Regions from separate parts of the Pseudoalteromonas sp. CH_XMU1449-3 genome, predicted to be linked through region 1. Evidence: riboswitches for the same ligand, from Rfam matches in the RefSeq annotation. Region 1 holds a riboswitch; the other holds the start of a gene.
The links. A riboswitch is a leader RNA that binds a small molecule or an ion and turns the genes downstream of it on or off. The one in region 1 is predicted to bind lysine.
Positions count from the first base shown of each region.

Region 2: another riboswitch for lysine. It lies ahead of lysC (lysine-sensitive aspartokinase 3); the one in region 1 lies ahead of dapA (4-hydroxy-tetrahydrodipicolinate synthase).

Region 1 covers NZ_JAYMDY010000012.1:94,134-110,145, forward strand. The annotation lists gene WA256_RS15200 (HDOD domain-containing protein) at 62-1,222, opposite strand; gene WA256_RS15205 (anthranilate synthase component II) at 1,271-1,849, opposite strand; gene WA256_RS15210 (acyl-CoA thioesterase) at 1,935-2,330, opposite strand; gene WA256_RS15215 (2OG-Fe(II) oxygenase) at 2,367-3,071, shown strand; gene WA256_RS15220 (cysteine desulfurase-like protein) at 3,123-4,361, opposite strand; gene WA256_RS15225 (2OG-Fe dioxygenase family protein) at 4,371-5,003, opposite strand; gene WA256_RS15230 (hypothetical protein) at 5,266-6,270, opposite strand; gene WA256_RS15235 (hypothetical protein) at 6,270-7,211, opposite strand; gene acnB (bifunctional aconitate hydratase 2/2-methylisocitrate dehydratase) at 7,424-10,021, opposite strand; gene WA256_RS15245 (OmpA family protein) at 10,317-11,387, opposite strand; gene WA256_RS15250 (protein adenylyltransferase SelO) at 11,854-13,266, opposite strand; gene WA256_RS15255 (DNA-3-methyladenine glycosylase I) at 13,275-13,970, opposite strand; lysine riboswitch at 14,154-14,350, shown strand; gene dapA (4-hydroxy-tetrahydrodipicolinate synthase) at 14,488-15,372, shown strand; gene WA256_RS15265 (2,3,4,5-tetrahydropyridine-2,6-dicarboxylate N-succinyltransferase) at 15,387-16,012, shown strand, end outside.
Region 2 covers NZ_JAYMDY010000008.1:29,195-45,206, reverse strand. The annotation lists gene WA256_RS11505 (TIGR01777 family oxidoreductase) at 1-638, shown strand, start outside; gene WA256_RS11500 (GGDEF domain-containing protein) at 1,014-1,862, shown strand; gene WA256_RS11495 (LysR family transcriptional regulator) at 1,879-2,829, opposite strand; gene WA256_RS11490 (sodium-dependent bicarbonate transport family permease) at 2,939-3,880, shown strand; gene WA256_RS11485 (hypothetical protein) at 3,963-4,382, shown strand; gene WA256_RS11480 (hypothetical protein) at 4,395-4,775, opposite strand; gene WA256_RS11475 (hypothetical protein) at 4,889-5,473, opposite strand; gene WA256_RS11470 (hypothetical protein) at 5,557-5,739, opposite strand; gene sbcB (exodeoxyribonuclease I) at 6,005-7,450, shown strand; gene WA256_RS11460 (NAD(P)-dependent oxidoreductase) at 7,490-8,371, opposite strand; gene WA256_RS11455 (glutathione peroxidase) at 8,486-9,001, shown strand; gene WA256_RS11450 (2-hydroxyacid dehydrogenase) at 8,967-9,950, shown strand; gene WA256_RS11445 (sodium-dependent transporter) at 10,047-11,372, opposite strand; gene WA256_RS11440 (4'-phosphopantetheinyl transferase family protein) at 11,521-12,258, shown strand; gene lysC (lysine-sensitive aspartokinase 3) at 12,235-13,614, opposite strand; lysine riboswitch at 13,696-13,868, opposite strand; gene nhaD (sodium:proton antiporter NhaD) at 13,957-15,207, opposite strand; gene WA256_RS11425 (hypothetical protein) at 15,356-16,012, shown strand, end outside.

The sequences.
Region 1 (16,012 bases):
AATTTGTCGCTGCGGATTGATAAACAATGAATGAATAGTCGCAAAAAAATTAACAATTTTTTTAATTAATTTGAATATGAAAGCGATCAAAATTGCATTTTGCTAGCTGATCAAGCTCTTCTTTAGTGAAATCGAAGTGTGCAAACCAACGTTCGGTTTCGTCATTTTCGACTAGTTGATGCTCATTTAAACTTAAATACTGAGCGTAACAACGGGCTTTTAAAATCACCTTGGTAAGCGGCAAATACTCATCGTTTTTAGCTAAAGGTGTAGTTAACTGCTGCATTACCGCATTAAATGGCAAATACCTAAAAGCCATTTTCTCAATTACGGTGGCTGTTACCTTCATCGACTGCTTATTTAGCAAGGTGCTTAAAAATAAAGGATCCGGTTTTAGCTCTAATAAAGCTGTGTGTAGATCTTTCTTTTGCTCATCACGGGCTTTCGTTACTTGGCGCTGCCAAACTAACTCAAAAATACGAAGGTATATACGTACTAGCGCTATCTTACCCACGTCGAGTAGCATACCTAAGGTAAACGCGTGCACCTCATTTACACCATTTAATTTAGCAAGTTCTTGAGCAGCAATGGCACACGCCATTGAGTTATCACGAAGTCGACGCTTTAGTAGTGGAAATGGCTCTGTACTGTGTGGCATCCAATGACGTACCGCAAAGGTTGGCACGACAAACTTTAAGTTATCTAAACCAATGTAGCGAAGCGCTAACAGTGGGTTATCGACTTGAACTGAAGTGTGTTTATTACGTTGTTTTCGATAGAAAGGTAAATTCACAAACGCAACGAGCTCACGACCTAACCAACTCAAATCTTTAACTAACGGCTCTAGTCGACCTACTGAGGCCGAACGCACAGCTAAAATATCTAAAATAGCAGGTACGCTATCTTGAATCCCTATAGTTTCATGAATTACTGAATCAATGTCTTCAAGCTGCTTATGCATGGCAGCCTCAATCACTTGGTGTAATTGCTTGCTCGCCTGTGCACGGTATTTATGGTGAGCTGTACTGCTCTTTTGACGTTTTTTCTCAGCAGCAACTTCTACTTCTAATAGAGTTCGCTGTTCCATTGATTCGCCATAATCAATTTCGAGGGTGTGAATATAGCCAATTTGACGCTGTGCAAAACTGTGACCAAGCAAAAGATCGTGCGCGCGCTCATTAAGCACCATCGCAGTCCTTTGTTGTCGGTTTTCTTCGGTCATTTGCACAGGCGTATTGTCGGTCATATTTGTTAATTCACTAGCCTAAGGTTAGAAGCGAGTTAAAAAGTTAGCAAGTAATTCAAGCCCTTGTTGGGTCAAAATTGCTTCGGGGTGAAATTGCACTCCTTCAAGTGCTAAATCATTATGCATGATCCCCATAATTTCATCAAAATCAGAATTTTGTTCTGTCCATGCGGTAATAGTGAAGTCACTAGGCAGGCTTTGTTTATCCACCACTAAAGAATGGTACCGGCATACCGTCAGTGGATTTGCCAAACCGTTAAACACACCTTGATTGGTATGCTTAACTAACGAGGTTTTACCATGCATCACTTGCTTTGCACGAATAACATCAGCACCTAGAGCCTGAGCAATAGTTTGGTGACCTAAGCAAATACCAAGAATTGGCAACTGGCCTTTTAGTTGTTCAACCACTTGCAAAGAAATACCCGCTTCGTTTGGTGAACATGGCCCAGGCGATAGTACAATGTGCTCTGGGTTAAGTTGTTTAATCTCAGCAATGCTGATCTCATCATTTCGTTTAACTAATACATCTTGGTCTAAGCGCTGAAAATATTGCACTAGGTTGTATGTAAACGAATCATAATTGTCGATCATTAACAGCATTGCGTGTAACCCAAAATTACTCAGTCAAAATAATGAAGGCGCATTTTACCCCAAGCGTTCATAAATGTCGGCAAAAAATGGGGTATTACTCAGCGATTAAATGCGCTGTAAGGTCAGCCCTTTCTTGCTCATTAAGTTTTTGCGAACATTTATTTGCAAAGTCATAACGTACTAGTACAGTTTTACCAACGGCACAGCAGTTATCTTGCTGCCAAGCCTCTTGGCGCAGTACAAATGAACTAGAGCCGATGTGCTCAACACTGGTTTTCACTGTGACATCGTGACCATAAAACAACTCACCCACAAAGCTTACTTCAACCTTAGCAATGATCAGTTTCCACTCATAAGGGTTTAAATCGGGCGTAAAAAACCTGAAAATAGGCGCTCGGGCGGCTTCAAACCATACAGGGAGTACGGTATTGTTGATGTGCCCTAGCACATCTGTTTCGCTAAAGCGTGGTGTGATAATTTCAGTAAACATAGTAACCCTATAAAAAATATAAACTAAAGGTAGCTCATGACGGACTTTATTCGCGTATACGAAAACGCCCTCAGCAAAGAATTTTGCGACAACTTTATCACGGTATTTGAACAAAGCCCGCATTTAAAACAAGGCATTACCTCAGGCGGAGTAGATTTAGCGAAAAAAGACAGCCGCGATTTATACCTTAATAACCACCCCGAATACGCTGAGCAACTAAAGCATATTCAACAAACGACTGCGGGTTACGTCTTCAAATACCTTGAAGAGCATATTTTTATGATGATTGGTGCCTTTGGTTTAAAGGTTTACCATCCGCAAACGGGCAAACCTGTTGACTTAACACAGGATAACTTTGAAGAAGTCGGCAAACCACAATTGCCATTACTCGTGCAGCAAATTTTCCGCATGGGTCCAATTCAAGCACAGAAATACGATATCAATAAAGGTGGCTACCCTTATTGGCATAGCGAGGTATACCCGCAAGCTGGCCACAACGAAGCTCTGCATCGTGTGCTGTTATTTATGTTCTATTTAAATGATGTAGAAGAAGGTGGTGAAACAGAGTTTTACTATCAACAACGAAAAATATCGCCTAAACAGGGTTCTATGGTCGTAGCACCGGGCTATTTTACCCACACGCACCGTGGTAATAAGCCTATTTCAAATGATAAGTATATTTTAACCTCGTGGGTCTTATTCAACCGCGCGGAACAAATATATGGCCAACCACAATCCTAGCGGTAATAAGCAGCCCACTCGGGCTGCTTATAGCTTAATTAAAGCTCAGCTTTAATCTGCTAGTAATTGATCAAATAAATCAAAAACCTTATCAAGCTCTTCAATTGTGTTGTAATGCATACAACCAATGCGTACTACGCCGCCTGTTTCTAATACACCTAGCTGCTTACATAAGCCTTGGGCGTAGAAGTTACCATCCCACACACAAATATGCTGCTTACCTAAAAACTCAGACACAACACGTGGCTCGATGCCTTCAAACGTTAAAGCAAAAGTCGGTGTGCGGTAAGCTACACGCTCTAGATCATCAATTCCAAATAACTTGATGCGTGGGTAATCAGCTAAACGAGTTAAGAAATGCTTACTCAATGTCATTTCGTGCTGTTTAGTCATAGCAAATGCAGCAGCTAATTTTTCTCGGCGTGAATAAGTATCATCAAGCTCACTAATTGCAGCAATGTAATCAACAGCAGCAATTAATCCAGCTAGTGCTTCAAAGCTTTGTGTACCCGTTTCCCAGCGACCTGGCGCAACATCTTTTGCAGGTTCAACTTTATATGGTGTGAAACCTTCAAGGTGCTCACGTTTACCATAGACGATACCAAGATGAGGACCAAAGAACTTATATGCAGAGCAGGCCAAGAAGTCACAATCAAGTGCTTGTACGTCTACAAGCTCATGAGGTGCGTAATGTACGGCATCAACATAAACTAGCGCACCAACAGCATGTGCAAGCTCAACGATGCGTTTAATGTCATTAATTGAGCCTGTCGTGTTCGACGCATATGTCACAGCAACAAGCTTTGTTTTGCTAGATAAAAGGCTTTCAAAGTGTGCCATATCTAGGCTGCAATCAGCTTCGTTGATAAGGGTAGTTTTTACTGTCGCGCCTTTATCTTCAGCAGCTTGCTGCCAAGATGATACGTTTGAGAAGTGATCTGCATTGGTGACGATAATTTCATCATCAGCAGTCCAATCACGCGAGATGGCACGGCTAAAGCTAAACGTTAAGCTTGTCATGTTTGCACCAAACACGATTTGCTCTTTAGATGGCGCATTTAATAAATCGGCTGCAGCTTGGCGAGCATTTGCCATTAACTCTACCGTTTTATCACTTGAGAAAAATGCGCCGCCTAAGTTTGAGTTGTAGTAACCCAAATATGCACTCATAGCGCTTAGCACTGACTGTGGTACTTGCGAGCCTCCCGGACCATCAAGGAAAATCGGTGACTGACCTGCAACTTGTTGCATAAGTGCAGGGAACTGGCGACGTAATTGCGTTAAGTTCATGATTTACCCTTACGCAGTTAGTACGAAGCAATCAAGGTAACCTTCTTTGCTTGCATCTAATTTATTCATTGGTGTAGCGTTGTGCCATACTTCACGGTCATTAATCAGTGCGAACATGCCGTCTTTGATTTCCATTTTGAAACATGGCTCAGCTTGTTGGTGTTCATAAACAAGCAGCTCACCGCCCTCTAGGTTTTCGTGTGATACACCACACACACATACGTGATCAAAACCATCTTGGTGAACACCTTCTGGAGCAGCGGGTGTATCACTGTCGATCGCAAGCATTCTGAATTGGTGAATTTCAATATCGCGATCATCGCTGATACCTGTCATATCGCGGAACTGATTAACGATTTGCTTCATGCCATCAGTCGCTAATAAGCTATCTTCTAGATTTTCATAGGTACGCTCAACATTACCTTGGAAGGTATTGATTGAGTCATCTTGCACGAATGCTTTTGTTGGTTGTAGTTTTAATTCACCATCAACAACTTTGATTACTGAATAACGACGCTTACGAAATTCACCATCTGCGTATGGGTTAGCAGGTAGGTTAGCAAAAGAAGGCTTAACTGCGTCAATGTGCGCTTGGCTTACAAAACGAAGTTGTAGAAGGTTCTGGTTGTTTAATGTAGTCATTTCAATCTCGCCTTAATACGTTGAGAATATTGGCGAGGATTTTAATCCAATTAGCAGGGAATATTTGCGTTTTTATGTAAACCAGCAAGATATATTGGATAATTTTAAGATCGTTATAGACATTTTTTAGAATATTTAATCTAAAAAATAAAAACAGCCACAAATGTGGCTGTTTTAGGTTGCACAATTTACGACAAGTTTAATTGCTCATAGAAAGGGAAACTTTATAAAAAGCCACAGCGAACTGTGGCTCTTGGTTTACTCAATTAATTGCTTTTCTTACTTGTTGAAGCTGTTCCTGAAAAGAGAGGCCTCTCAGATCACCCAAACCAGCAGCCATGGTCAATGCATAAATTTCACTTTCTAGACTCAGCATGTGCGCTTCAACAGTGTCTTTATCAATAGCCGATTTTTGGGCTAAGTACTCAGCATAGAGACTATTAATACGATCGATTTGTAATGACAATAAAGCAGCGTGTTGTTTAATTTGCTCGTACTCACGATAGTTAGCTTTACTAAATGTTTCACCTTGCTCTAATTGTTTTCGAACGTCCTGATAAACTGTCGGAAATATATCGACTTTTTTTGAGTTAGCTAGCCCATAAATTTTTTCGATATACTGAGAGAAATAAAACTGTACAACGGCGTCTTTTTCTAAATCAATGAGTTGCTCTAATAGCTTAGGTACATACTCAGCAACTTGCTGCTCTTGCCCGTCAATGAGCATTTCCTTTAATTGTTGATGTTGCTTATCGAGCTCTCGATAACGCTTTTCATAAGATGTTTCAGCATCCAATTGATCTAAAATGGCAAACTCATCTCTAATTGGCTGTAAAACCGATGTGATCCTTTGCTTGGCAAGCTGCGCTTCAGTAACCAAGGAAATGACCTCCTGACTTTGAGACATGACTTCATCTGCAACCGTGTCAGATGAGAACAGTGACGCACTTTTTAAAGCATGTTCAGGAGCTAAACGCAGTTCATTAAACTCAGGCTCAAGCACCGCCCATACTTTACGAGCCTTAGCTACACGCTCCTCATCAAATTGCGCTAAGTTCTCCGTATCTATTTGGTTATAAGCTGTAAGTGCTTCTTGGAAAACACTTTGGGCTTTTTCATAGGCTGCCTGTATTTGTTCGGGGGTCGCCTGTTCTTCTCCTGTAATACTACTCGCAAGAGAACCTAAATCTTGCTGAACAGAATCAATGGTTTTACACCCTGATAAAGAGAATAAAAGTAATGAGCTAATTATGGCGAACTTGTTCATTAATAGCTCCACTGCAAACCAACTGCAAAAGACACATTACTATATTCGACTTCAGGTACGCGCAGACGTTGACCATTTTCAAGATTCTTAGTCACTATATCGCGAGATTTGTATTGCGCATCAATACCGCCCATTAACGCAATATGTGACATTATTTGATAACGTAGCCCGACTCGTCCTAACACACCCCAGCCATTAAAACTGTCGGTTAATGTAGTTGTTTCAAATTGAGTATTTTGAATTTCAGAGTACATGGGTGTACTCAATTCAGCTTCTGCATACCAGCTGTACTTATTAAAACTGTCTTTTAAACGACTATCGTAACGGGCACCTAAAGTAAGCAAGATACCCATTTGATCTTCTGACACAGAGACCACGGGGCGTAGCTGGGAGTTATAATCTTGTTGGTCGCCCACATTGTTCGCGTTATTCATACCCGGTAAGGTAAAACGAGCGGGGTTATCTGGATCATCTGAGATAGCAATCAGTGCCTCATCAAATGCAGCCGCACCTGGTTGCACAAAAGCAAAATTTGAGCGTGTAAAACTAGAAGTAAAAAACTTAGTGCCTAAAGTAAACTGTATGGCTTTTGAAAAATTATAAGCACCTTTAAAACCGATCTCATTCGCTTTTGTTTTAAATGCATTTTCTTGAATATCGCCAAACTCTGCCAAATGCCAAGTTTCAGTTTCAATTTCAGTAGAAATTGTTGCAGCACTTTCAATATAGAATCCCCAATCATCATCAATCCCTGTGTATGATATCTGTCGTATTGCGGGATTGGTCACATCAATTGACTGGCTCAACTTGCCAAACCCTGCTACATCATTGAGAGTCTCACTATAGCTAATCGTTTCAAAACCGAGTCGGACTTCACTAAAAGAGGGGTTAACAGCAAGAGCCGAACCACTGAGGGGGAGTAAAAGAAGAAGTGCTTTCATTGTTCAATTCCTTGATTTGCAAAATCTATGCAGCCAAGAAATGATGCCCGCCTTCCTTGGTTACAACATTAAACACAAAGTTACAACTGTTAACTTTTAACAATAATCAGTGTAGACAAATGTATTAATTTTACAAACCAAACTGAACAAAAACTTAATAAAAAAGCCCGCTAGGTGCGGGCTTTTATACTAGTAAATTTAATTATTACTAATTATACAGCTTGCTGAACGATCACTTGGTCTGCCTTTTTAGTGTATTGAGGCATACGGTGGAAGTTCAGGTAACGATAAGTATCAGCTGCAGTTGCATTGATCTTATCTGCATACTCTTGGTACTCAGCAGGTGTAGGTAATTTACCTAAGATTGCCGCTACTGCTGCAAGCTCTGCTGATGCTAAGAATACGTTAGCGCCAGTACCTAGACGGTTAGGGAAGTTACGCGTAGAGGTAGAAACAACAGTTGCTTTATCAGCAACACGTGCTTGGTTACCCATACATAGTGAACACCCTGGAGTTTCGATACGTGCACCTACGCGACCAAAGATACCGTAGTAACCTTCATCAGTAAGCTGGTCTTTATCCATCTTCGTTGGTGGTGCAACCCAAAGTTGAGTTGGGATACGACCACTGAAACCATCTAGTAGTTTACCTGCAGCACGGAAGTGACCGATGTTAGTCATACAAGAACCGATGAATACTTCATCGATTTTCTCGCCTGTTACGTCAGAAAGAAGACGTGCATCATCTGGGTCATTTGGAGCACAAAGGATTGGCTCTTTGATATCAGCTAGGTCGATTTCAAGTACGTGTTTGTACTCTGCATCAGCATCAGCTTCCATAAGTTCAGGGTTAGCTAACCACTCTTGCATTGCATTGATACGACGCTCAATAGTACGAACATCACCGTAACCTTCAGAGATCATCCATTTAAGCATTACGATGTTTGACTCTAGGTATTCAGCGATAGACTCTTTAGAAAGTTTAACTGTACAACCTGCCGCTGAACGCTCAGCTGACGCATCAGAAAGCTCGAAAGCTTGCTCAACTGTTAGGTGCTCAACACCTTCGATTTCTAGTACACGACCAGAGAATTCGTTGATCTTACCTTTCTTCTCAACAGTAAGAAGACCTTCTTTAATACCGTAGTAAGGGATAGCATGTACTAGATCACGTAATGTGATACCTGGCTGCATTTCACCTTTGAAACGTACTAAGATTGACTCAGGCATATCAAGAGGCATTACACCAGTTGCTGCTGCGAATGCTACCGCACCTGAACCCGCTGGGAATGAAATACCTAGAGGGAAACGAGTATGCGAGTCACCACCAGTACCTACTGTATCTGGTAATAACATACGGTTTAACCATGAGTGGATTACACCGTCACCTGGACGAAGTGATACACCGCCACGGTTCATGATGAAATCAGGAAGTGTGTGGTGAGTGTTTACGTCGATTGGCTTAGGATAAGCTGATGTATGACAGAAAGACTGCATTGTTAAATCTGCAGAGAAGCCTAAACATGCTAGATCTTTAAGTTCGTCACGCGTCATAGGACCTGTTGTATCTTGAGAACCAACAGTTGTCATTTTCGGCTCACAGTATTGGCCAGGACGTACGCCAGGCATGTTACATGCTTTACCAACCATCTTCTGAGCTAATGTGAAGCCTTTACCAGAATCTGTTACAAGAGCAGGCTTGCGGAAGATATCTTCAGCTTCCATACCTAGTGATGCACGCGCTTTATCAGTTAAACCACGACCGATGATTAGTGGAATACGACCACCAGCACGCACTTCATCAAGAATTACGTCTGATTTAAGAGAGAAAGTAGAGATTACTTCATCAGTACCGTGACGCTTAACAACACCTTCGTATGGGAAGATATCGATTTGGTCACCCATGTTTAGCTCATCAACAGGAAGTTCGATTGGTAATGCACCAGAGTCTTCCATTGTGTTGAAGAAGATAGGAGCGATTTTACCGCCTAAACATACACCACCAACGCGTTTGTTTGGTACGTGAGGAATATCATCACCCATGAACCAAAGTACTGAGTTAGTTGCAGATTTACGAGAAGAACCCGTACCAACTACATCACCAACGTATGCAAGAGGTAAACCTTTCGTTTTAAGCTCTTCTAGTTGTGAGATTGGACCAACTTCACCTGGTTTTTCAGGATTGATACCATCACGTTCGTTCTTCAGCATTGCTAAAGCGTGCAGTGGAATATCAGGGCGAGACCATGCATCTGGTGCAGGAGAAAGGTCATCTGTATTTGTTTCGCCAGTTACTTTGAATACGGTAACTGAGATTTTTTCAGCAACTGCAGGCTTGTTTACAAACCATTCTGCATTTGCCCACGATTCGATTACTTGCTTAGCAAATTCGTTACCTGCTTTCGCTTTTTCTTCTACATCATAGAAAGCATCGAACATTAATAATGTGTTTGATAAACCTTTAACAACGATCGGCGCTAACGCTTCGTCATCTAGAAGATCAATCATAGGTGCGATGTTGTAACCACCTAGCATAGTACCAAGTAGCTCAGCTGCTTTTTCTTTTGATACAAGTGGAGAGCTCGCTTCACCTTTTGCAACTGCAGCTAAGAAACCAGCTTTGATGTAAGCAGCATCATCAACACCCGGTGGTACGCGGTTAACTAGAAGATCAACGATAAACTCTTCTTCGCCTGCCGGTGGGTTTTTGATTAATTCAATAAGATCAGCCGTTTGCTGAGCATCTAATGGCGCTGGTACGATACCTAACGCGGCACGTTCTTCTACGTGTTTACGATATTCTTGTAGCACAATATTGCCCTCTTGGTGACGTGAAAGTACTCGGTAGTATTAAGCTAAATACCAATTAAGACCCAGTACTTATAGTATTCTGACGGTTAATTATAAAGCTTTTAAGTATAGATGAAAATCCATGCTGTAAGTAAGGAGTTTAATATTCACTATAAATAGCATGAATAGTACTAGAAAAAAACGCTATTCAAATGAATATTTATTAAGAATCATTCCTATCTACTTACTTTAGAGGTGTTAGAAATGAAAAAACCCAGCACTAGGCTGGGTTTTCAAATTTGCGTAAAGGGTTAGATTAACGCTCTACTTTTACACGCTCAATTACAGTTACTTTCGCTTCAACACGACGGTTTTCAGCATGAGCTTCTGGCGTATTTGCTGGGTTTTTAAGGCGCTCTTCACCTAAACCAACAGTAGTAAGACGCATTGGGTCAATACCGTCTTCGATTAGTTTCTTAGCAACAGCATCAGCACGTTTCTTAGATAACCACTTGTTGTAGTCAGCTTTACCTACTGATGAAGTGTGACCTTCAAGTACTACGTCAGTACCTGGGTGCTCTTTTAAGAACTTAGCAGCGCGGTCAATATCATCTAAGTATTGTTGAGATACTTTAGACGTGTTGTTAGGGAACGTGATTAGTAAGCTCTTAGTTACTTCACGATCTTCATATAATGTACAGCCAGTACCATCAACAGCGTCAGTCATTGGCGTGTTTGCACATTGGTCATCAGCATCAGGAATGTTATCGCCATCGCTATCAACTGGCTCAACCGCAACAGGAACAACTGTTGGAGCAGGTTCAACTGGCTCAGAAGCTGAGCTTTGCGCACCGAAGATATAGCTTAGGCCTAATTTAGCGCCAACATCTGTGTAACCACGGTCAAGACCTTGGTATAAAGATGTTTCAGCGTTAAACGCGAAGTTATCTGTGAAGTAGTGTTGGTAACCAGCACCTACGTTTGCGAACATTAGATCTTCGTCAACCGCATCAAGATTTTTAAGACCGAAAATACCGTAGAATGGACCACCACCTAAGTGATATAAAGCGTCAATACCGTAACGTTTGCCACTTTCAGTACCGCTAACAGAAGTACCGTCATTTAGATCAGCTTTCCAATCGAAGTCCATGTCAGCATATTCTAAACGAGCACTCCAGTAATCACTAAAACGGTAACCTAGCTCTAAACCCCAACCTGTAGAGTCATCAACATCAAGGCCACCTGGAGTGTAGTCGCGGACATTTTCCCAAGAATTATCATAGTAGTCGCCAAATGCGCCGATGTAGAAACCTTGCTTTTCGGCAGCGAAGCTTGAAGCACTAGTTGCAGCAAGTGCTAAAGCAATAGTAAGTGATTTTAATTTCATTGTTTCCTTCCCATTTTCACAATTAAAATTGTAGCTAAGTCAAACCAGCTCAATCAGTTTAAACAGAGTAGTCGACTAATAGTTAATCAAAACTTAACGAACTCGGTACAGAACAAAAATCTTGCCGAGTAATTTCAGTCAATTACCCAAATAATAGGTTATCTAAATAACTTTGCGTAACAATGCCTTTAGATCGCTTTGTTATGATTAGGTGAAAGTCGATTCAGCCTAATCTACTGACTTCAAAACCGATAAAAGTCCATTCCCAATTACATTATTATATTGGTTATTTTTAAATCAACAAGTTGAAAGCAACTTTATTTGTAAATTTTCGTTAAAAAGCAAAACTTTAGTGCTATTTTATTGATATAAATCATAACACTGGCAGCTAACTTGCTCAATCAACGAACACTCAGATTTAAAAAAATGAGCATTTACAATTGTTATCAACCATAAAGATTAACCCTTAAGTACCACAAAAAGTTTGGTAATTACAATCCCCTTCCTTCGGAGGTTGATACCATGCGGCAAATTCTTCCTCATACTCATATGGTTTTTGAATGACTTTTAAAAACTCATTGATTGATGAACTAGATCCTGCCTTTTCATACTCAGCCAAGATCATTTCAATATTATGATTACGCGGAATGACTGCAGGATTAACGGCTCGCATTGTGTTGTAACTTTCAGCTGATGTTCTGAGCCTCCATTTTGAAACCCATCCTTTTAAATTAGAATCTATAACAAAGTCTGTCACTAAAGATTCAGTAAGTGCATTGAAAGTGTTGGTGTAATCAAGTTGGTGTTGCTTCATTAACCCCAGTAACTCTGAAACTAAAGCGTGATCGCCTTCTTGCTGACCTGCTAATCCTAATTTCTGCTGCCACATAGTATTAAATGCATCATTAAATTTAGCAGCAAAACCATTCACAACCGGTGAGAGTTGCTCAACGGCAGCATCTTGATCAGTAAATAAAGGAATTAAGCTTTCAGCTAAACGCGCAATATTCCAATTGGCAATATTCGGCTGATTACCAAATGCGTAGCGCCCTTGATGGTCAATCGAACTAAACACCGTGTCTAAGTCAAACTGATTCATCATCGCGCAGGGGCCATAGTCAATGGTTTCACCACTAATCAAAGTATTATCTGTATTCATAACGCCATGTATAAAGCCAATTCGCATCCAGCTGATAACCAGCTCTATTTGCTTATCTAACACGGCGGTTAAAAATTCAATATAACGCTGCTCACCATTACTGCTGATGTCAGGAAAGTGACAATCAACTGCGTAATCGACTAGCTTTTCTAGCCCTTCTATATCACCTTGTGTAGCTAAGTATTGAAATGAGCCAACACGGATATGACTCTTAGCTAAGCGAGTGACAACTGCACCCGGGCGAGGTGGCTGGCGATATACCGTTTCGCCAGTTGTAACCACAGCTAAACAACGCGTAGTAGCGATACCTAACGCATGAAGTGCCTCACTCATAATGTACTCTCGTACAGCTGGACCAATGGCACAGCGACCATCACCACCACGTGAGAATACCGTTGCTCCTGCACCTTTTAACTGTAAGTCCCACTGCGTGCCATTGTGATCTGCAATAGCACCAAGCAAATGCGCTCTACCATCACCAAGACGCGGTGAAAAATGACCAAATTGATGACCTGAGTAACCAAGTGCAACCGGTGCAACATCTTTATCTATTGTTGAACCAGATAGTAATTTAGCTAAAAATTCGCTGTCGTGTTTAATTTCAAAATTATCAGCGAGTTTGTCATTAAATAGCAGTAATTGCGGCTTAGCAACGGCACTCGGCATATCTTTAATAGCAAGCAGTTCACTAATATCTGTGTATCGGGTTTGCAGTTTCATAACTGTCCTTAACGTGTTGCTACACCTACACGATTATCGCCTACACCATAGGCCACTAGTTGGCTTAGTGCCTGCAGGCTGTAACCGCTTTGCTGTTGTAATTCATTGAAAAAATTTTGTGCTGCTTGTAACGATTTTTTAGTTTGTAAGCCGCCATCAATCAACTCATGGGCACGCAAATAAGCTTCTACATCGCGAGAGAGCAAAAAGGTATCTTTACCAAGCGCTCGCAAAGCGTATGGGCCAGTATTTCCCCCTAAACGCGCACCATGCTTTTTAAGATAGGCCCACAAACCAATAATATTGTCAGTTGGCCAATCTGCAATAAATTGGCTAAAACTACCATGTTTCTCGGCAACTTCGTGGATCATGTACGCATTTTCTGGGATCGTTTGTACTTTTTTAAAATTACGAACAATTCGCTCATCACTGGCTTTTTGCTCAAGCATATCTGGCGGCATCATCAACAACTTTTCTACGCTGAAATCCCAAAACACATCACGAAAACCAGCCCATTTATTATTGATAACAGACCAATAAAAACCGCTTTGAAAGACTTTACGCGTAAACTCTTCTAACCATAAATCGTCATGCATTTTGGCAATATCAGTATCATCGAGCGGGTTTGATAACAATGCATGCAGCATTTCTTCGCTGCCTTTTCGAGATACGGCTCGCTGATAAATATCGTTAAATTTTTCCATCATTTTTCCAATTTATTTGGTTAACGCTAAGTGTACGTAAAAACACGCTTATACGTAACCATGTTGCAAAATCGGTCACTAAAAAACAAATCCTTCGCCTTGACACCTAGATGGCTAAAATGCTTTAATCGCCGCCAATACCCTATTTAACTATGTTGGCTTTAACCTTTAAAGCGAGCATAAAGGGCTGGAAGAGGTGCGTTATTCAGGTAGCGTATGGGAAGAGCACAGACTCTGTTGATCATACGTGAGGGGAATTAACGCCGAGAAGTAACACCGTTTGTGAGGTGCTTATTTCGGGCGACTGGGCTGAATCCCAGCGACTGTCACCAACAATAGCAAAGCGCTATTGATTAGTTTGGTGGAGAGCTTCTGGTCTTAGTATAATAAGGCCTTCGCGTCTTTATTATTTTAAGCCCATTCGCTCTTCGAATTATACCTTGTTCGAACGACGACATGCGGCTCCATTCAAATGTTCCCGCATAAACTCTTCGAATACCTTATAAGTTCGTGAGAGATGATCAACAATTTTGATTTAAACGACTATCCATTGTGGACAGCGCTTGTCACGCCATTTTCTGAATCTGGCGAGGTCGATTACACGGCCCTTGAACAACTGGTTACGGAGCAGCAAGATGCAAATAACGGCATTTTATTGCTTGGCAGTACCGGTGAAGGACTGGCGCTTTCACTCAAAGAGCAACAAGCCATTGTTGAACATGTTTGTCAATTAGCACCAAGTGTCCCACTCATGGTTGCTGTGGGCGGCATGAACCTTAAGCAACAAATTGCTTGGGTTGAATACTGCAACCAACTACCTATTCATGGCTACCTGTTAGGTTCACCTCTGTATGCAAAACCTGGGGTTGTTGGCCAAACACATTGGTTTAAAAGCCTACTAGACGCAAGTAACCACCCTTGTATGTTGTATAACGTACCAGGACGCAGTGCAGTTGAGATTTCACCGCAGGTGATCACAAACCTTGCTGAGCACAAAAATCTTTGGGCCTTAAAAGAAGCCAGTGGCGACATTAGCAAATTTGAAGGCTTTAGAACGGCATCACCAACACTGGCTATTTTCAGTGGCGATGATGCACTTATGCCATATTTTGCTCAAGCGGGTGCAAAAGGTTTAGTTTCGGTTGCCGCGAATGCTTGGCCGAGTCAAACCCATGAGTTTGTTAAACGCAGTTTAAGTGGTCAATACCCAAATCTATTCACCGATTGGTCGCAAGCAATCCAAAGTTTATTCGCTGTGGCAAACCCAATCCCCGTAAAAGTACTGATGCACCTGCAAGGTAAAATAAATACCCCGCATTTACGTCCGCCGCTTACGCATTTAGAGCTTGAGCAAACAGACAGCATCACCCACGCAAACAACACTATTTTATCTTGGAACTAAAAACAGGTTTTATCATGAGCTGGTTAGAATTATTAAACAACTTAGAATCAGGCGCAGTTCGCGCAGCAACACAAGACGAGAACGGCAACTGGCACGCCAATGTTGAAGTTAAACAAGGCATTTTAGAAGCCTTTAAAAACGGCACTAATACTGAGTTCCCAGGTGGTTTTGTTGATAAGCACAACTTAGCACCACAAGGCTTTGCAGCCGATGCTGGCGTGCGTATGGTACCAGGTGGTAGCAGTGTTCGCCGTGGCGCACACGTTGCCAAAGGCACCATTATCATGCCACCAGCATATGTGAATATTGGCGCGTTCATCGACGAAGGCACTATGGTCGACAGCCACGCATTAGTGGGTTCATGCGCACAAGTGGGTAAAAATGTTCACCTAAGTGCTGCAGTACAATTAGGTGGTGTACTTGAGCCAATTGGTGCTAGCCCTGTGGTTATTGAAGATGACGCATTCATCGGCGCAGGCTGCGTTATTGTTGAAGGTGTGGTTGTGAAAAAAGGTGCTGTACTTGCGCCAGGTGTTCGTTTATCGGCAACTATTCCTGTTTACGATTGCGTTAACGAACGCCAGCTAGACAAAGGTGAAGCCATCCCAGAAAACGCGATTGTGATCCCAGGCTCTCGCCC
Region 2 (16,012 bases), on a different contig from region 1:
GGATTAATCTTACCTTACAGATAACTAAAGCAATTAGCCGCTGTGAATCGCCGCCTCATACCTTTATTTCTGGCAGTGCGATTGGCTTTTATGGCCGCCAAGAAAACCAGCCAATTGATGAAAGCTTTAATGATATTTATCCTGAATTTAGCCATGTTCTATGCCGTGATTGGGAGCATGCAGCAACAAAAGCACAATCTGACCAAACTCGAGTATGCCTACTTCGTACAGGTATCGTATTAGCTAAGCAAGGTGGTGCTTTAGGTAAAATGCTGCCTGCTTTTAAATTTGGCTTGGGTGGACCAGTAGGCCATGGTCAACAAGGAATGTCGTGGATCCATATTGACGACATGATCCAACTCATCCTTTTTGTGCTTTCACATCAAGAAATACACGGGCCTGTCAATGCCACTGCGCCAAACCCTGTTGATAATAATGAATTTAGTCAAACACTCGCGAGTGTGATTTCGCGACCTGCTATGCTACGTATGCCTAGCTGGGTTTTAAAATTGATGATGGGAGAAATGTCTGATCTTCTGCTTCATGGTCAATTTGTGCTTCCGAATAAACTACTTAGTCACAATTACCGCTTCCACTATCCAACATTGAAGCCGGCATTAGAAAGCCTGAAATTATAGTTACAATGTACGGGTTGCTAATACCCAACTAATACATAATAATTAAATAGATTTTAGTCGAGTGATTCTTCAGGGAAAGTCATGATGCATTTACCCACCATAATCAGCATCTCAATTTTATTGAATGTGATTATTGGGTCGTTCTTATTGTCTTTGTATTTTTTAAGGCAACAATCAAGTTATTTATATTGGGGTAGCTCGTGTCTCATATTTGTAGGCGCACAAATAGCAGCTTCTCTGCGTATTTTTATCGACCTTCCTCTAATTACACATTATCTAGCTGATTTACTGATAATTTCAGCTCCCTTAGCAGCCATACTAGGTATTCATACTTACAGTCAATCAGACAAAAAATGTCAAAATAAATGTGCATATGTGTTAGTTGCATCTGCAGTAATATTACTCCTTGTTTATGATTCACCATTTAGCCAGTTATTCACAACAGCCATAATTGCAGCATGTTTTAGCTATGCAGCTTTCGCGCTAAGGAAGTTGCATGTTAAACGCATCATGCATTTAGTATTACTCAAGTTGTGTTTCGTCATTCACGCTTTGATTATGGTAACCCAGTTTTCACTACTACTTAGTGATTACCTAGGTTTGTTGCAAACAGACTTGAAACAAATATTAGCTGTTATTCTCATAAGCCATATTGTTATTACCACACTAACCGCCATGATCTGGCCATTAATGATGTTCTTAGAGCATGAGCAGGTACTGAGTGACCTTGCTAATCGTGATTCGCTAACCGGTTTATTGAATCGTCGAGCGTTTATCAGCGTTAGTAACAATTATTTAGAACAAGCAAACAACAATCTAACAAAACTTTGCGCTTTGATGATAGATATCGATTTCTTTAAGAGAGTTAATGATCAGCATGGCCACGAAACAGGTGATGAAGCACTTAAGTGGGTTGCTAAAAAGATTAAAAGCCAGCTACGTGAGCACGATTTAGTGGCTAGGATTGGCGGTGAAGAGTTTGCAGTGATACTACCCAATACTAGCCAAGCTCAAGGAGAAATCTTATCAGAGCGAATTCGTTTAGCTATTCATAATGATAGCTTTGTGCACAATGACCATAAAATAAACCTTTCTATCAGTATCGGTATCATCACCCATAAGTCGGGCACCAATAATGTTAACGAATTACTGGCTGAGGCCGACAAAGGCTTATACAAAGCAAAATTAAATGGCCGTAATCAGGTTGTGACCATGGCATTTTAACGCACAACTTGTTAGTTTAATTTAAGCTCTCATTTAGCTGGCTTAGCTCATTGGTCACCCACTGTTTATCTAAGCATTGCTCTAAGTTCAGTTGGGCAAATTTTAAAAAGTTGCGCGCCGCATGTGATAAATGGCGATCGGTGCGCACCACAAAATACCAATGGCTGGCCAAATTCACATCTTCAACATTTAGCATGCAAAAACTCGTATCGTGAGGTGGCAATACATGGCGCGAAACCACCCCCAGCCCCATTCCTGAGCCAACAGCAACACGAATAGCCTCGTTACTCGCCATTTGCACTGTGTTGCTAAGGACAAATCCTCTGCTTTGCAGTTCACTCTCAAACAGCATTCGCGTAGCTGAACCTGGCTCGCGAAGTAAAAAACGTTCACTCACTAAGTCATGTAAAGTTACATGACTTTTACTCGCAAGCTTATGGTTATTTGCCGCAATAAATACCAAAGGATTTTGTAAAAACCGGCCCGCTTTTGCGTGTTCTAACGAAGGGGGGTGACTAAATACATAAATATCGTCTTCGCCTCGTTCAAATCGGGCAAGCACCTCAGCACGATTACCAATTTCTAGTGGCAATTCAACATGCGGATGTAAATTACTATACGGGCCGAGTAACTTAGGCAAAATATATTGTGCAGTGTTAACCATGGCTATTTTACAGCGCCCGCGCTCACCACCTCTAAGCTCAGCTAAATAGTCTTGATAATCATCAAAATGACCAAACACCTGCTGACATGTTTGAAACAATGCAAAACCCGCTTCTGTAACATGTATACGCTGCTGATTAACCATCACTAATGGCTCATTAACTGTTTCTTGTAAGCGTTTAATTTGTTGCGAAACCGTTGGTTGCGTTAAGTGTAACTGCCTTGCTGTTTCACTGATAGAGCGCGTTTTTACCACACACATAAACACTTCTAGTAAGCGAAAAGAAATATGTCTTAAGTCCATAAAACCCAACCTATAGATGATTATCTATAAGATACTACCACTTATTTAATTATTTACTATGTGAATTTTTATCTAGAATAGCGGCGCTTTTAACCAAGAGGAGAACAAAGTGCCTGATATTGTTGTAATGTTTTTTGTTTTAGGACTCACAGCCGGATTACTTCGCTCTGACCTAAAAATTCCGCAAGCAACCTATGAAACCCTTAGCCTATTGTTGATGCTCACCATTGGCTTAAAAGGCGGCATGGTGCTACATGGCAATTTACATTGGCAACTCTTACCCGAAATGGGCGCTGTATTACTGCTTGGCGGCTTAATACCTTTAATGCTTTACCCAGTTTTAAACAAACTGCTAAACCTCTCCGTTGCTAATAGCGCAAGTATTGCCGCCCACTATGGTTCTGTAAGTGCAGGTACATTCGCCGTTGCTTTAGCATATGCCGAATCGAACTCACTTAATGTGGGTGCTGAAGTCACGCTTTACTTAGTAATGCTTGAGTTACCTGCAATCATCGTTGGTTTATTACTATTCCGCCGTCTTGGAAATGGGTCTGGGCAAAACCTATCACTCAAAGCGCTATGGCATGAAACACTGACTAACAAAAGCGTGATTCTGCTTGTAGGTGGTGTAATTATTGGCATGATGTACGGCACACAACAAGGCAGCCAAGTAACTAGCCTGTTAACAAACAGCTTTAAAGTTGTATTAGCGTTATTCTTGCTCGAAATGGGTTTAATGGCCGCACAAACACTGCGCCCTATTCCATGGCATCATTGGCGTTTAGCATTATTTGCACTTATAACACCTAACCTATTGGGTGCTATCGGCGTCTGTGTTGGTACTGCCCTGCAACTCGAACTGGGCTCGGTAGTAATATTAGCAAGCCTAGTTGCTAGTGCCTCTTATATTGCTGCTCCAGCGGCTATTAAAGCAGCGATTCCTGATGCTGATATAGGCTTAGCCATGTTATGTTCTTTAGGTATTACCTTTCCTTTCAATGTATTACTAGGAATTGGCTTGTATCATCAAATAGCATTGTATATGAATTAAAAGATTGCTAACTATCACTTTATGCATGAGATTTTTTAAAAAGTCGTTTAATATAAATAAAAAAGCAGTGCAAGGACATGCTATGTTCAATCAAACGCTTAGCACTGAGCAACAGCATGTAAGTGATATTTTTATGCGCTTATGTACGCTTTGCCAGGTGCAAAATAATTTAGAATTAGAGCAACATTTATCATTACAACGTGGCTTTTGTGAGCAAAGTATTGAGCTTGCAACTGTTCCTTATGAGTTAATTGATGAAGTGGCTAAAGCTTCTGAGGTTAGCTTTGATTCACTACTTAATGGTAATAACCAAACCACAGCTACACTCGATGGGCCGGTATTAGAAGCAGTGAGTAACGGTATTATCAAGAGTATAAAAAAGCTATCAATGGCGGGGTTAATTAAGGGTGAAAACCAAACGCAAGAAGCACTTAGCCAACTTGCAGATATTCAGCTAAAACAAATAGCAAAAGAGCTCAAAATACAAAGCCAGGTTAAATAACCTGGCTTTTTACTAATTCTTACCTTTGTACATTTTCTCGTAAATGTCAGATATGTTGTTTTGCTTATCGTAGTATCGCTGCAGCTCCCCAAGCGATAACTCCTTTATTTTATCGCTATCAAGCCCAGTCGGTTCTGCTAATTTAAAGTGTGCAGCATGCGGTGAATTGCCCATTAAGGTCGCAATTTCGTTCTTTAGTTGTTCAGCTTTATTGAATAGTTTAATTGCTTTGCTGATATCTGTTTCATGCTCGGCTTGTAACGTGCACCAAACCACCTCAACAGACTTAGACCTGATTTGATCTTCAAAAATATTTTTGCGCGCAATCAACCATGTACTTGCAATCAGCAAGATGGCTAAAACGGCAATGGCTATGTAAATTAGTTCAAGCATTACGTTCCCTCGGTAAACTAAATGTTACTATACACCCAAACTTGGTCCGTAATATATCAGGAAAAAGCATTATAAATGATAGTATGAGACTGAAAATCATCTAATAATTAATGTTAATTTTTTGTTCTAAACGGCCAGCTTGGACTAAGTAATAGTTTTAATTTGGTTTTCAAAAGACCCGGAAACAACATCACAACAGCAAGTACAATACTAATGTAGAGCACTATAAAGCTATACATGTAGTGTATGTAGGCGTGTTCTTCTTGAATGTTTAAGACAACAAATTTAACCCACACAATTAAATGTGCGATTGTCACTACGATCGTAAGCTTAAATACACTTAAAAACAGCTCTCCATACTTATAGCTGAATCGCTGATGCAATTTGTATAGGATATATAAACTTAAGAGGTTTATCCCAGCCACACTCAGATAAACATTTTGAGCAATTCCACTTTCACCGGTTTCTTGCACGTAGATCAGTACTTTTTCCATCAGTAGAGATGTAAGTTGATATTTAAAAACAACCACGGCTATTGATAAGAAATCACTGAAGAGCTCTCTATTTCGTAGTGCTCTATAAAATGATAGGACTAAAGCAACTGCATAACTTATTGCAATGATAACTTGCACTGAAAACACTTTATGAACAGCTGTTGCTACAAGCAACTCATTGTATAATTCGACTAAATATTGCATGAATCATCCTACTAAAGATGTTCATAATCATAATCTTATAGTATAAAAAAAACCAGCTCTTGGCTGGTTTTCTTTACTTTATATTAATTTTCTTTTTTCTTCGGGTTAAGAATGATTATCCCACCAGTTCCCTGTAATTCTTGATTTTTCTTTTTAGGGTTTAGAATAATAATTCCACCAGTACCTTGAAGTTTTGTAGTATCAAAGCTAGGAGCTGGTGCTGCGTCGAATGCTAAAGTAGATAGTAATAAAGCTGATAAAGTCATTTTTTTGTTCCTTCATTGTTAAAGATAGTTTTCGTTAGCAAATACCGAGCCACTAAAATACAAATTTGGGTAAAAACTAACGACTAGACCCTATATAAGCATAAAATTAAACCGTTAGGCCATTTTTTATACTAACCGTGTGTGCAAAACGTACGCTGAACAGCATCAAACCGTTTAGCTCTATAAACTAGCTAGGCTCTATGCCATAATTCTGTTAATTCAAAAAATAAGTCAAAGCGGCCCAACGCTTAGCAAGGTTTAATGCATGGCATATCCAGAACAACAGCAACCAACAATTTATTGGCACGACTACGAAACATTTGGCGCAAGCCCGCAAAAGGACCGCCCGAGTCAATTTGCAGGTATTCGTACCGATCTCGATTTGAATATTATTGGTGAGCCGTTAATTGAGTATTGCAAGCCAGCTGCCGATTACTTGCCCCATCCTGAGGCGTGTTTAATAACGGGTATTACCCCACAAGTTGCGATGCAAAAAGGCTTAGTTGAAGCTGAGTTTATGGCAAAGATCCATGCTGAATTTAGCCAACCTAATACCTGCGTTGCGGGGTATAACAGCATCCGCTTTGATGATGAAGTTACACGTTACAGCTTATATCGTAACTTTTATGACCCTTACGAGCGTGAATACAAAAACAATAATAGCCGTTGGGATATTATTGATTTAGTCCGAGCATGTTATGCACTGCGCCCAGAAGGCATTGAATGGCCGCTTAAAGAAGACGGTACGCCGAGCTTTAAGCTCGAGCATTTAACCGTTGCCAATGGCATTGAACACGCTGCTGCTCATGATGCTTTAAGTGATGTAACGGCAACCATAGCGTTGGCAAAATTAATAAAAGAAAAACAACCTAAGTTGTATCAGTTCTTCTTTAGCTTACGCTCTAAAAAAGCATTGGCTGATTTAGTTGATGTATTTAACATGACACCATTGGTGCACACCTCATCACGAATTCCAGCAACCCAAGGCTGCACCAGCTGGATTGCACCAATGAGCTTTCACCCAGTCAATAAAAACGCCATTATTTGCTTTAATTTGACAGAAGATCCGCAAGTCTTATTAGATTTATCAGTTGAAGAGCTACGCACGCGTCTTTACACAAAACACAGCGACCTTGGTGAAGACGAAGCACCGGTAGGCTTAAAACTCGTGCATTTAAATAAGTGCCCTATTCTTGCACCAGCAAAAACCTTGTTGCCAGAGAACGCAGCCCGATTAGGTATTGACCGCGAAAAATGCTTACAAAATCTCGCTATTTTAAAAGCCAACACAGAACTTCGCGACAAAGTCACCGAAGTGTTTAACGAACAGCGTGATTACGGCGAAACCACTAACCCTGACTATCAACTTTATGATGGTTTTACCAGCCATGCAGATAAAGCTAAATTTGCTATGATACGTGATGCAAGCCCTGAGCAATTAGCCTCAATGCAGCTTGATTTTGATGATAAAAAGTTTTCTACCTTGTTATTTAGATACCGTGCTCGAAACTGGCCACACACCCTTAACCAAGATGAATTAGCCACTTGGCGCCAATATTGCCAAAACAAGCTAATGCATGGTGAAGACAGCCCGTCGATCAGTGGCCAAGATTTCATGATCACCCTAGAAAATCTAGCGCATGAAAATGATGATAACGAGAAGAACCTGCATATTTTAAAAGCCTTGTACAATTACGCACAAAGCATGTAATAAAAAACGCGACAATAATTGTCGCGTTTTTTATGAATATTACTTTTTATGTAACGCTTCGATACGCGCTAATAAACTAGAGGTGTCGAAGCGGCCGCCGCCTAAAGCTTGTACATCGGCGTAATATTGATCAACTGTTGCCGTCATCGGCAAAGTTGCGCCGTTTGCCTTTGCCTCATCCAAAGCGATGCCTAAATCTTTACGCATCCAATCAACAGCAAAACCAAATTCGTATTCGCCAGCCCACATTGTTTTGTAGCGGTTTTCCATCTGCCATGAGCCTGCAGCGCCTTTAGAGATGGTTTCAATTACTTTTTCACCATCAAGGCCAGCTTGTTTTGCAAAGTGTAAACCCTCAGCCAAGCCTTGAACCACACCAGCAATACAAATTTGATTTACCATTTTACAAAGTTGACCAGAGCCTACTTCACCTAATAATTGGCTAAAACGGCTAAAAGCAGCCATGACAGGTTGAACAACATTAAAGTCAGCTTCGTCGCCACCAACCATCACAGTTAATACACCATTTTCTGCACCCGCTTGGCCGCCAGAAACCGGCGCATCTAAAAATGCGATGCCTTGTAATTTCGCTTGAGCACCCACTTCACGTGCCACTTCAGCTGATGTTGTAGTGTGGTCAACTAAATAGCTGCCCTCATGCATGCTTGACAGCACACCATTTTCACCATAAACAACTGAACGTAAATCATCATCATTGCCTACGCACAAGAAAACGATATCAGCCCCTTTTGCGGCTTCACTTGGAGTTTCAGCGTATTCACCTTGATATTCTGATACCCACTTTTGCGCTTTAGCCGTTGTGCGATTGTAAACTGTCACGGTGTGACCTGCGTTGGCAAGGTGACCCGCCATTGGGTAACCCATTACACCTAATCCGATGAAGGCGACTTTCATTGACATAAAACTGACCTATTTGAGTGATAAATTAGTAATAATTTCATTATCTCAACCGAATAACTAAAAAGCGAATGAAAAAAAGTTCATTTAAACAGTTCAAAAACACACAGGTAAAACATGGATAGTATATATCGTTTCAATGCCCAGCTTGCATCTGGAGAAAACTTTAGCCTTGAATCGTTACAAGGTAAAACAGCGCTTATTGTCAATATAGCCAGCAAATGTAATTTTTCAGTGCAAATGGCAAGCCTTGAAAAGCTTTATCAAGACTATAAACAGCAAGGATTTACCGTACTCGGTTTTGCCTGTAATCAATTTGGCCACAATGAATCTCTAGATGGCAATGAGCTACAAGCCTTTTATCAGCAACACTTTGATGTTAGCTTTCCCATTTTTAACAAAGTGTTAGTGAACGGCCCAGAGGCCCATCCTTTATTTAATTATTTAAAGTGTCATACCCGTGGAATAGCACAAAACCGCGCAATTAAATGGAATTTCACCAAATTTCTTATAAACTCAGAGGGTCAACTCGTTGCGCGATATGCCCCGCGCACCAAACCCGAAACCCTCAAAATGGTGATAGAGAGTAATTTAAATGATGAAACTGGCCTTATTCAGTGCGCAAAAGTATGAGCAACCGTTTTTTGAAAGGAATCTAACTGAATACGCTGAGTCTGTTTCGCTCAGTTATTTTGAGCAATCCTTAAACAGCAATACCACGCCCCTCTGCCAAGGTTTTGATGCAGTGTGCGTGTTTGTAAACGATACGGTCGACAAACACGTCATTGCAGATATGGCGGCTGTTGGCATTAAAGCAATCTTATTACGTTGTGCAGGCTTTAACAATGTTGACCTTGATGCTGCCAAAGAGCATAACATCAAGGTTTGCCGCGTGCCTGCATATAGCCCAGAAGCAGTAGCAGAGCATTGTATTGCACTCATGCTAACGCTCAACCGAAAAACCCATAAAGCCTTTAACCGAGTACGTGAAGGCAACTTTGATTTAAACGGTTTACTTGGTTTTAATCTGTTTAAAAAAACTATTGGGATTATCGGCTGTGGCAAAATCGGTTTAGCACTGGTAAATATATTAAATGGCTTTGGGGCGAAAGTACTCGTTTGCGACCCAATGGCTGGTGAAGGCCCTTACACCCTATGCGATTTAGACACATTACTCACACAAAGTGATGTCATCTCATTGCACTGCCCGCTCAACGAGCATACCCATCATTTAATTGATGCTAGCGCATTTGAGAAAATGAAAGACGGTGTCATGCTGATTAACACTTCTCGTGGTGCACTTCTCGATACTCAAGCCTGTATTCAAGCGCTTAAGTCTAAAAAGCTGGGACACTTAGGGCTTGATGTGTATGAGCAAGAGTCAGAGTTATTCTTTAAAGATCACCGTGAAGAAATCATGCAAGACGATATTTTTTCACGCCTTATTAGCTTCCCGAATGTGTTAGTGACAGGCCACCAAGGCTTCTTCACCCAAGAAGCACTTAGCGAAATAGCCTGCACTACATTGCAAAGCGCCAATGAAATAAGCCAAGGTTTACCATTAACTAACGAAGTTATTTAAAGCAAGCGCACCTTAAATTAAAAGGCGTGAGGTTTAAACCCCACGCCTTTTACTTTTTCCTTTTCCCTAGCAACTAGCAACTAGCAACTCAAGTTTCTATTTCAACAACGCCACGTTCACAAAAACCGCCGTCATTAATAACGGACAGACAAAGCGAATGTACTGGGCAAACCAATAATGAGGGCCGCTAGATACTTGATGCAAATTATTACCACGCTGCCATAACCAGCCAACAGTAATGAAATAGAACAGTCCCATTAAAGGTAATTGGTACTGTGTAAGCACCATAATCACTAAGCCAAATAACCAGTCAAAGTTTAAGATGATAAGTGATGAGGCAATAAATACGATTAGCGTCACAAATAAGGTTGCTTTTTTACGCTCAATACTGTGATTCTCAACTAAAAATGCCACTGGAATTTCGGTCGATGAGATGGTTGATGTCACTGAGGCAATCGACATTAATACAAAGAATAATAAGCCAACGAGTAAACCCACTTGGCCCATAGTGCTAAACAGCTCAGGTAAAATCGCAAATATTAACTGCCCTTCACCAACCAATTTACCACCGCTAAATACCTCTACACCGTTATGCTGAGCAACAAAAATAGCCGGAATAATCAATAAACCTGCTAAAAAGGCCACACCGGTATCAAGTAGAGCTACAGTGCCAGTTAATCTAGGTAGGTTCGCATCTGGTTTTAAATAAGAGCCATAAACCATCATACATCCTACACCTAACGACAATGAAAAGAACGCTTGCCCCATTGCCGCAATAATTAAGTTTGCATCAAGAATTTGACTAAAATCTGGTACTAAGTAGGCTGCAAAACCATCCATCGCACCATCAAGTGTGGCGATATAAGCAATTAACGCCACTAATAACACTAGCAATAATGGCATTAAGCGGCGTGACCAAGTTTCGATACCTGATTTAACGCCTTTTAAAATAATACTCGCAGTAAGAATAAGCATCAGCGGTGTAAACACAAAGTTGCGTGCCATGGAGTCGCTGTGTAAAAAGTTACTTAACTCAGTAAAACCAAAGAAGTTTGCGATTGGCTCAAGCGCATAAGCGAGCATCCAGCCTGCGACAATCGAATAAAAGCTTAGCATTACAATCGCACCAAACAAGCCAACATAGCCTGCTGCAGCGCCTACTTTAGGCGCAGTCTCTTGCCATGCATTTGATAATGCTTTTACCGGATTAGCTTGTGCTTGATGGCCTAAATATAGCTCAGTATAAAGAGCTGGAAGCGCTAATAAGAAAATAACAATAAAATAAACAAGTAAAAATGCACCGCCGCCATGGTTTGCCGCTTGTGTTGGAAAGCCCCAAATATTACCTAAACCTACCGCCGCACCAGAAGCTGCTAAAACGAAACCTAATCGACTTTGAAAGCCGTCACGAACTTGTGCCATACATCTACAAATCTGTTATTATTTTTCCTCATTAAACCATAATTACAGTCAACTGCGTAAACTATTTGCGTTTGTTCGTGCCTATAAATGTGCATCTGCTGTAAAAATAAACAAAACTAAATACGAGCCTTCGTGTAAGCGTTAAACCATGAGCTGTCACTACTTTTCGAATACTCTTATCATCGAGCAGCAAAGCCAATCAACGGCCAAAAAAATTATGCTGATGGATGCAGCACGTATTGATGTTGCAAGTTTACCCCTTGATAAATTACTTAGTGAGTTTGAGTTAAGTGTGCTTGAAAAACGCAAAGTCCCTGCTGCCAAGCAAGAGTACTTAGCGACTCGCCTAACGTTAAAATATTTGTATCAACACGCTTACCCTAATGACGATTTAGCCCTCAATGAAATATCGAGCCAGTTTGATGACAAAGACAGCAAGCTAAAGCTACATACCCCGGTTAGAGAACCTGTGTGGACCTGTTTATCACATTCAAATGGTTTAATTGGCGCTGCTCTTAACCCAGAACAGCAGCTATTTGGTTTTGATATTGAACAAAGCAATAAACCTCGCCCTTTTCTCAAACTCGCAAAGTACTTTTATCATCAAGATGAAGTTGACTTAATTAGCCGTTTTGATGCTCCCGATGAACAGGCACAGTGCTTTTTTAGAATTTGGACGTTAAAAGAAGCGCTTGCCAAAGCAAGTGCTCAGCCTATTGCGAAACTACTTGCCCCTAATGTATTTGAAGAATTGAGCAAACATAATTTCAGCGCGAGTAGTAACTCTATTGAAGGGTTTGATATAAGTGTTGTGGCACAAAAAAGCACTGACTGGCAGTGCTCTTTTATTAACTTTAATGACTTACGCCGCGACTTGGCTTTCTAATAGTCGGCTGTGAATAGCCTGCACGACTTCATCTGACTCACTTTGCTCAACTAAGAAGCACAGGTTATGTTTACTTGCACCGTGGCAAATTAAACGAATATTAAAATCACTCAATACCTGCATTAAGTTCATTTCTTGCTGACGTAATTGAATCTCAGAACCAATTAAAGCCACCAGCGTTAAGTTATTCTCAACCGACACATGACAAAACTCAGAAAGCTTATCTAAACAAGCTTGATCAAGCTCAGGGCGTGATGCATTTGGTGCGTTATCTAAAGTGATTGCAACACTGATCTCTGAGGTAGTAACCAAATCAACCGAAATATTAAACTCACTTAAAATAGTGAATACACGGGCTAAAAAACCACTCGCTAGGAGCATTTCTGGGCTTTTAACCGTTAACAGAATTTGGTTTTTACGCTGTGTTACGGCACGAATACCTGGTTGCTGAGATTTTTCTTTTTCAATCCATGTTCCACCTAATTGCGGCTCACGGCTTGAACCAACAAACACACTAATATGGCTTCGGCTTGCAGGTAAAATTGTTGCCGGGTGCAGTACTTTCGCACCAAACGTTGCCATTTCTGCCGCTTCATCAAAGCTTAAGCGTGCAATTGGGCTTGCTTTAGCGCATAAACGCGGATCAGTACTGAAAATACCCACAACATCGGTCCAAATATGCACGCTTTTTGCGTTAATTGCTTCAGCGAGTAATGCAGCACTGTAATCTGAACCACCACGGCCTAAAGTGGTCGTTTGATTGTGCTCATTGCTACCAATAAAACCTTGGGTTACCACAACATGGTCATCAAGTAGCGGCACTAAATGCTCTTTAGCAGCCGTAGCGGTTGCTGCAACATTTGGGGTAGCTTTAGCAAATTGGCTATCTGTTTTTAGCACTTTACGTACATCAAAACGCACCGCATCAAGACCTTGCCCGCGTAATACTTGAGTAAATAAATACGATGATAAACGCTCGCCAAAGCTCAGTAGTTCATCTTGATCTGCTACTGACTTAGCCCCGTCTGATGCTAGCTTTTGAAAAGCCTTAAGCGTTTCATTAAAGCCATGTGCTAAATCAGCATCCAGTGACAGCTCCGCCAAGATTGCTTCTTGAATGGCGACAACGCCAGTAATATGCTCATCACGTTCAGCCGCACTCAAATCAGCTTTACACAATGCAACTAAATGATTGGTCACGCCTGCACTGGCACTCACAGCAACAATACGTACTTGATTATCAGCACAAATGATTTCAGCGCAGCGGCTCATAGCATCAAAGTTAGCTACACTGGTGCCACCAAATTTTGCAACAACGTAATCTGATTTTGTGTTGGCGGCTAATTGGGTATTCATGTCGTCTCCTTTTGTGGAAAACTATCCACAGTAATTCAAGAAGAACTCGGCAAGGGGGTGCTTTGAAAATAAAGAGTAGTCCATGCCAGAAGCTCTCCACCTAGTTTGGTGACAGTTTTGAGGATTCAGCCCCATAAACCGAAAAATAACCGTGACGCCCGGTTAATTTTCTCGGCGAGTACTTCCCTCATTAATGGTCATCGGCGTTCGTCACCTCACATTAATTACCTAAGTATCGCACCTCTTCTGAATGTTAAGTTAACACCTGGTTAAAATAACAAAGCCTGCTGTTAAAAGCAGGCTTCGAAAGTTAACGTTTAGACGTCTAGCTGTCAAGTTGTTTTATGAAATTAAACTGCCCGCTAAGTGCGAACCGTAATAACCAACGGTATAAGCAATTAATAAATAAACCGACATTTTAAGATAGCTCATAAAGGTTAGTGCTTTTACCTTACTCATGGCAATAATACCTGCCGCAGAGCCGATTATAAGCATTGAGCCACCTACCCCTGTTGCGTAAGTAAACGATAGCCATTGCTGAGGGCTCATTACGATGTCTGCTTTTAATAGTGCTGCAGTTAGAGGTACGTTATCTACCGCCGCTGATAATAGCCCCATCAAGTAGTTGGCATATTCCGGTGCCATCAACTCATATAAGTGAGTAAATTTAGCAAGCATGCCCACTTCTTTTAATGCGCCAACCAGCAATAAAACACCAACGAAGAACAATAAGGTGTCGTATTCAATTTCACGAATATAATCGATGATTTTTTTGTTAACGTCTTTTTTGCGCATTAAGAATTGCGCAACCAAAAACATCAGAGATAAACCAAATAAAAAGGTTAATAACGGCGGCACACTATAAAGCACACTCAAAGTTAACGTAGCAATAATCGTCGAGAAGAAGATAACCGCAATGGTAATATCTGTCTTTTCGATACGACGGGCTGCTTGCTTTTCAAACACAACATTACCCGACATACCCACCGACAACATCGCCGCGAGCAGAGCAACACTTGTCAGTGCAGGGGCAATTAATAATAGTAGATTAGCAATAGTGACTTTTTCGTCTAAGAAAATCATCAGGGTTGTAACATCACCCGTGATCAACGACACCCCACCCGAGTTAACACTAAATACAATTAAGGTTGCATATTTTATTAATTTTTTAGGATCTAACTTAAGTGACATCACCACCGCAAGCGAGATTAAAGTCGCGGTTATGTTGTCTGATATTGATGAAAATAAAAACGCAAAGCCACCAATCAGAAACATCAGCTTTCGTTCACTGATTTGATTTGGCATAATTTTATGAACAATATTCTGGATAAAGCCTTTAGAGTTCAAATAGGCTACAAAGGTCATCGCAGCCATTAAGAACAGCCACAAAGTCGCGATTTCTAATATGTTGTGATCCAGTTGATGTTGTATGGTTTCTGGGCTTTGCCCATGAATTGGAGAGATAAATAAGATAATCCAGCATAAAGTGCCAAAAAAAAGCGTCGTTTTGGCCTTGTTTACATGGATAATATCCTCTATAACGATAAGCAAAAATGCCACCGCTATCAGGGTTAGGATAAGTGGGGTTACCATGGTGTTTGAACAACCTTTATAATAATGTAAAAATTGTAAGTCGAGTGTTTCGGCGCGGATTCTAGCAGCATAGAAAGCATAAAACTATTCTCAATTACATAATTTAATACTAATCGCTAACACCAAAGTCTGAATTTACTGGAGCCTTATGATCCCAGCTAAAAAGTTATTAAATACCCTTACTGAACATTGGGGGGTGTTAGAACTGCTATTTAAACGTTTTAAGATGGCTGATTTCAGCTTGAAAGACGTACAAAATGCGATAAAACAAAAACAACCTTCATGGTCAAATGAACGCATTTATAAAGAAACAAATCGTTTATTGAATCAAGATATTATCATTCCACTGGCAAAATCATCGCAGTTAGAAATCAACCGTGCGATCGCCGATTTTGCGACTTTCTTGCTACAAGAAGAGCACTTAGGTCTTGCCCAAGAAATTAGCGTGCTCGTTGATGACTTAGCTCGCCTTGGCAATCGCCTTGCTAAAGCCGGTGAAATTGAAGATTACGACGAGCTTCGCCGCTTTAGCCGCATTATGGATGATCGGGTACGCAAAATAATGAAATTGTTTGCCCACAATGAAAACGCAATTTTAAATATTGTTGAGCAAGCAAAAGCAGACAACGCGGTGCAATCACTGCAAAAACGCTATCAAGCAGTAATTGAAGCATTCGATGAATACATCGAGCCTATGCTGGAAATGGTGGATATTCGTGGTGACTTCCACGCTTGCTTTAATACCATCGAAGCGCAAATTAGCGCGCAAATAGAGCAAATTGACCACCTTGGTAAGTCATACCAA